Pseudovibrio sp. Tun.PSC04-5.I4: one gene and its partner. The protein of the gene in region 1 interacts with the protein of each later gene in a pairwise test. Links are inferred from orthologs where the notes say so. Each region holds a gene or a part of one and is shown in the gene's direction. Other genes may lie near its edges.

Region 1 (2,820 bases):
TTCCATGCGTTTCAGATGCTTGCGCGTCTTCATCACTGGTAAAGGGCAATTGAGACCTCTCAGGTCAAGAAAAATAGTGTCTTCGGCCAAGTGTTTCACCCAAAGCAGAATATGTGGCAGAGTGTTTTGATGCTGAGCTACCGAATTTTGACACAACAGTAAAGCTATTATTGGGGGATAGGACATTGGCGCTTATGGAACTGGACAAAACAGTCAACACAAACAGAGCTCTGGAAATTCTGGAATTTTGGTGGAATGCTGGCGGCGCCAAATGGTTCAACGGCGGCGCAGAGTTCGACAACGAAATCCGCGAAAAGTTTGAAGATGACGTTGAAGCTGCGGGCCGGGGCCAGTACGATAAATGGACGGCAACCCCACACGGTGCGCTGGCATTGTTGTTGCTGCTGGACCAGTTCCCACGCAACATCTTTCGCGGCTCAGCCAAGGCTTTTGCATTTGGTGACAAGGCCGTCGAAGTGGCACAGGAAGCGCTCAACAACAAATTCTATGCTGCCTACCCAGGCGGTTATCGCTCGTTCTTCTTCCTGCCCTTTGAGCATTCAGAGGAAATGGATATGCAGGACCTCAGCGTTGACCTTTTCAAAAAACATTGTGATCAGGACACCTACCATTACGCCTTGATCCACATGGATGTGATCCGCCGCTTTGGCCGCTTCCCTCATCGCAACAAGACATTGAGCCGCGAGACAACTCAGGCAGAACAAGACTTCCTCGACGCAGGCGGCTTCAGCGCCTAAAAATTAGCCATACATTATTTTGAACACATTTTAGGCAGCTCTCATTACAGGAGCTGCCTATTTTATTATCAGCCCATAACCTTCGAAAATTAGCCAACTTCACTAAGTTTTTGAAATTCTAGATTCAATCAACCAACAGAAATCATTATACTATTTCAACTTTGACTTGATTAAAAATTACGTAAAAATCAGTAGTCCCGAAAACTGGCACGCTCCTTGAATATGAGGGGTAAGCGTGCCGGCCGGGCATTCTACAAGACAACCTGAAAATCAGGGCGCTTTCCCGGTCCCAAAGAGGCTTCAGACCCTCTTTACGGCGCAGTCGATGACAAAGGGGAACGGAATCTGACATGAAAATTGTAATTGCAATTATTAAGCCCTTTAAGCTGGACGAAGTGCGCGACGCACTCACCAGCGTTGGCATTCAAGGCCTCACAGTTACAGAGGTCAAAGGCTACGGACGCCAAAAGGGTCACACAGAAATTTATCGTGGCACAGAATACGCCGTCACCTTCCTCCCCAAACTAAAGGTGGAAGTCGCAGTGACTTCCGACATGGCGGACAAAGTCGTCGAGATCATCAGCTCCGCTGCAAAGACCGGCCAGATCGGTGACGGCAAAATCTTCGTTTACTCCATTGAACAGGTCGTCCGCATTCGCACCGGCGAATCTGACGCAGACGCAATTTAATTATCTTATGGGGATAGAGAACATGAAACGCTCCACCACCCTTGTTGGCGCAACCGCACTTCTGGCGCTGTCAGCACTCCCGGCTATGGCAGAAGAAAAGTACGCACTTGCAGCAGACACCGCCTACATCTTCAACACCCTGCTCTTCCTCATCGGCGGCTTTATGGTCATGTGGATGGCAGCCGGCTTCACCATGCTGGAAGCAGGCCTCGTCCGCACCAAAAACGTTTCCATGCAATGTCTGAAAAACATCTCGTTGTATTCCATCTCAGGCCTGATGTTCTGGGTTGCGGGCTACAACCTCATGTACACAGGTGTTGATGGTGGCTTCATAGGCTCATTGGGCACTTACTCATTTGATCAGGTGGGCGGAGATTCCCTGAATACCGGCTACTCAACAGCCTCAGACTGGTTCTTTCAGATGGTATTTGCTGCAACAACAGCCTCCATCGTTTCCGGCACAATGGCAGAGCGCGTTAGATTGTGGCCCTTCCTCCTCTTCACAGTGGCCCTCACTGGTCTGATTTATCCAACCATCGGCTCCTGGGAATGGGGCGCAGGCTGGTTGGACCAACTGGGCTTCTCTGACTTTGCAGGCTCAACAATTGTTCACTCTGTAGGGGGCTGGGCTGCTCTTTCCGGCGCGAATATCCTTGGCGCACGGAAAGGCAAATATGGTCGTAATGGTCAGGTCAACGTTATGCCGGGCTCGTCCATGCCATTGGCGGCACTGGGCACTTACATCTTGTGGCTCGGCTGGTTCGGCTTCAACGGCGCATCGCAGCTCGCAATGGGTACGATCAGCGATATCACAGACGTCTCCCGCATTTTCGCCAATACAAATATGTCAGCAGTCGCAGGTGTTTTAACCGCAATCGTCCTCACTCAGCTGCTCTACAAAAAAGTTGATTTGACCATGGCCCTCAACGGCGCACTGGCCGGTCTGGTCTCCATCACGGCTGAGCCACTGGCCCCGACTGTGCCACAAGCCTTGCTCATTGGTTCTGTTGGCGGCGCAATTGTCGTGTTTGCCGTGCCACTCATCGACAAAATGAAAATCGATGATGTTGTTGGTGCAATCCCGGTTCACCTCCTCGCAGGCATCTGGGGAACTTTCATGGTTCCATTCACCAACTCAGATGCATCCTACAGCATCCAGCTCCTCGGCATTGTTTCCATCGGCGCCTTCGTCTTTGTAGCCTCAAGCGCAATTTGGCTGCTTATGAAAATGACGATTGGCATTCGCGCCAGCGAAGAACAAGAAGCCCTCGGCCTTGATAAAGCAGAAGTAGGTGTCGAAGCATATCCAGAATTCGGAGCTGGTTCGCAGCGTCTCTAGTTTTTAGATCAACAAAAAACACTCATAAGACACG
Region 2 (3,482 bases), 140 kb from region 1 along the record:
ACTGCGGGTAAAGCAGCAAATCACTCTGAAAGAAATGGCCGAAGCTCTTTCTGTTTCCTCGGCATATTTGAGTGCGCTTGAACATGGAAAACGCGGCACACCGACTTGGTATATGGTTCAGCGCATTATAACCTATTTCAACGTTATCTGGGATGAAGCCGAAGAATTACAACGGCTTGCAGAACTCTCAAACCCCAAGATCACCATTGATACGGGTGGATTAACACCGCGCGCCACCGAACTCACTAATATGCTGGCAACTAAAATTAATAAGCTATCAGATGAGTCTCTGGAGCATCTCATCCATCAATTAAGAGTCGTTAGCTCGCGCGACAATATCTAGTCTAACTGGGCAAAGCTCTATAAAGTCGAATTGCTGACTTTTTTGAACTGGACTGCTGTTATGACGCCTGAAGAACTCAAAGTGGATCAACTGATTGACCCGAGCTCACTTCTCAACGAACTCAACGCGTTGGTTGAGGCTTATGATGGTGATGGCAGCAATTTCAAGCTACGCTGTGACGTCCTTGCAAAGCTGAAGGCAACTCAAAAAGCAGCCAGCATAAAGATTGAGGAACATCTGAAGGAGGATTCTCTCGGGCGGCGTTGTGCAGAGCGCCTTTCCTGCGTGCAGGATCACCTTATTCAGGTCATCTACGAGTTTGCGGTTACTCACGTCTATCCCATTGAAAATCCTAGTAAATCTGAACGCATCAGTGTGATTGCCGTTGGTGGGTATGGGCGCGGAACTCTTGCCCCGCATTCTGACGTGGATCTGCTGTTTCTCTGGCCGTACAAACAAACAGCCTGGGGCGATCAGGTCGTTGAGTTTATCCTCTATATGCTGTGGGATATGGGGCTTAAGGTTGGGCATTCTACCCGCAATCTTGATGAGACTATCAAGCAGTGCAAAGAGGATATGACCGTTCGAACGGCGATACTCGAAGCCCGTTATGTGTGGGGAAATCTTGAATTATTTCAAGAACTTATGTCCCGTTATGAAAAAGAAATCGTTTCCGGAACCGGTGCTGAATTTATTGCAGCTAAACTTGTTGAGCGCGACGAGCGCCATGAACGTCACGGGGCTTCCCGTTATCTGGTTGAGCCAAATATCAAAGACGGCAAAGGCGGGATGCGAGATCTAAACACACTGTTCTGGATCGCCAAATATTTCTATCGTGTTCCCAACGGGTTAGGCCTTGTTGCAAAGGGTGTTTTCTCTCGCCGTGTATTGAATCGGTTCCGAAAGAGTCAGGACTTCCTGTGGGCCGTTCGTTGTCACTTGCATTTTGTGACCAATCGCCCCGAAGAGCGCTTAAGTTTTGATTTTCAAAAGGAAATCGCTGATCGTCTTGGGTATATGGATCATCCCGGTATGCGCGCCGTTGAGCGGTTTATGAAACACTACTTCCTTGTTGCAAAAGACGTAGGAGATCTCACGCGTATTTTTGCAGCTGCACTGGAAGAACAACATGTGAAATCCGCTCCGAGTATTTCGCGGTTCATAGGTAGCTTTGTTCCCGGCAGCAGGCACAAGCGTCGATCTATCAAAGGAACCAAGGACTTCCTTGTTGAGAATGGGCGAATTATTTCGGCAAATCCTGATGTCTTTATCAAGGATCCAGTCAATCTCATTCGGATTTTCTATCTGATCGACAAAACCAATTTGGATTTACATCCGGAATTACTGAAACTGATTCGTCGATCCCGCAAATTGATCAACGCAGATTTTAGGAAGAACGAACAGGCCAACCGTTTGTTCCTGAAAACTTTGACGAGCCGCAGCGATCCTGAAACTGTGCTTAGAGCAATGAACGAATCGTCTATCCTCGGTCAGTTCCTTCCTGAGTTTCGGAAGGTGGTCGCGATGATGCAATTCAACATGTATCACCACTACACAGTTGATGAACATTTGATCCGCTCTGTCGGAGTTCTCTCAGAGATTGAACGCGGACTTGGCGGCGACAATCATCCGCTGGCGACTGACCTCATCAAAGCAGTCAACAGTCGGAAAGTTCTTTATGTTGCAATGCTTTTGCATGATGTTGCAAAGGGCAGGCCAGAAGATCATTCCATCGCCGGCGCAAAGATTGCACGGCGGATGTGCCCGCGCCTTGGTCTCTCTCGATCTGAGACTGACACGGTTGCGTGGCTCATAGAACAACATCTCGAAATGAGCACAGTTGCGCAATCGCGTGATTTGAGCGACCCGAAAACCATCAAGGATTTTTGCCGTAAGGTTCAAAGTCTCGAACGCCTGCAACTTCTTCTCATTTTGACGGTTGCTGACATCCGCGCTGTTGGTCCTGGCGTTTTCAACGGTTGGAAAGGTCAGTTGCTGCGCACGTTATACTACGAAAGCGAAACCATTTTGAGTGGTGGCCACGGACGCATGAGCAAGCAGCAACATGTTGAATTTGCTAAGCAAGAGTTGGCTGAAAACCTGAGTGGCTGGACGGATGAGGAACTGGATAGTTACCTCAACAGGCATTATCCGGCTTACTGGTTACGCGTCGACTTGAAGAGCAAAATAACCCACGCAAACCTTATTCGCACAATTGATGCGGAGGAGGAGCACCTTGCGACTTCCGTTGAACCGCATGCCTTTGAAGGTGTTACAGAAATTACAGTTCTTGCGCCGGATCACCCGCGCCTTCTTTCCACCATTGCTCGCGCTTGTTTTGCAGCTGGCGCTAATATCGTTGATGCACATATTGATACAACCAAAGATGGCTTGGCTTTGGATACTATCTACATCAGCCGAGAATTGCCGGAAGACGAAGACGAGCACAGACGTGGTGAGCGGATTAGTTGCTTGATCAAAGAAGCTCTGCGCGGAACCTCTCCCATTCCTGAGATGAAGACAGCGGCACAGAAAGCCAATGCACGAAACAAGGTGTTCTCTCTACAAACCACTGTTCTTGTTAGTAATTCATGGTCAGAGAGCTATACGGTACTTGAAGTAACAGGCCTTGACCGCGCTGGTTTGCTGAGTGATCTGACGACAGAGATTTCCGCGTTGAACCTGAATATCGCAAGCGCTCACGTTGGAACATTTGGCGAGAAAGCAGTCGATGTTTTCTACGTGACTGATTTGACTGGTCAGAAGGTTCACAATGTGGGACGTCAGGATTCCATTCGCGATAGATTGAGAAATGCCTTTGACGGCAAAAAGCCACAAAAAGCACCTACCAGCTCTCGTCGCAAATCTCAAAAAACTGCAGGTAAATGATTCTTTATGAGCCTTTTCAAAAGCTTCGCCACAGTTGGTGGCGCAACAATGCTAAGCCGTTTATGTGGGTTTGGGCGAGATGTGATGTTGGCTGCCTTCGTTGGCACCGGCCCTGTTGCAGATGCTTTCGTGGTTGCTTTCCGTTTGCCAAACTTGTTTCGGCGACTTTTTGCCGAGGGCGCTTTCAACTCAGCCTTCGTGCCGCTGTTTGCGCGGTCTGTTGAGGAGGATGGTGAAAAGGGCTCCCGTG

The links. Proteins that work in one complex are often made in the same cells at the same time.
Region 2: the proteins of BLS62_RS19775 (region 1) and BLS62_RS19140 interact in binary tests that used the Escherichia coli proteins (3 or more experiments, as listed by UniProt). The link is inferred for Pseudovibrio sp. Tun.PSC04-5.I4 from one-to-one orthologs.

The regions. Positions count from the first base shown.
Region 1 is NZ_FNLB01000006.1:3,124,293-3,127,112, reverse strand. Bases 32-2,777 are described here. They hold BLS62_RS19775 (P-II family nitrogen regulator), read left to right. Parts: upstream 32-1,108; coding sequence 1,109-1,447; downstream 1,448-2,777. Other genes in these bases: BLS62_RS19770 (ammonium transporter), read left to right, coding at 1,470-2,777; BLS62_RS19780 (DUF924 family protein), read left to right, coding at 195-758; BLS62_RS32265 (sulfurtransferase TusA family protein), read right to left, coding at 32-90. Outside these bases: more of BLS62_RS32265, read right to left, coding at 1-31; more of BLS62_RS19770, read left to right, coding at 2,778-2,786. UniProt on the Escherichia coli protein: Involved in the regulation of nitrogen metabolism. Regulates the activity of its targets by protein-protein interaction in response to the nitrogen status of the cell.
Region 2 is NZ_FNLB01000006.1:2,986,471-2,989,952, forward strand. The notes cover bases 25-3,432. They hold BLS62_RS19140 ([protein-PII] uridylyltransferase), read left to right. Parts: upstream 25-403; coding sequence 404-3,232; downstream 3,233-3,432. Other genes in these bases: BLS62_RS19135 (helix-turn-helix domain-containing protein), read left to right, coding at 25-343; murJ (murein biosynthesis integral membrane protein MurJ), read left to right, coding at 3,239-3,432. In the rest of the region: more of BLS62_RS19135, read left to right, coding at 1-24; more of murJ, read left to right, coding at 3,433-3,482.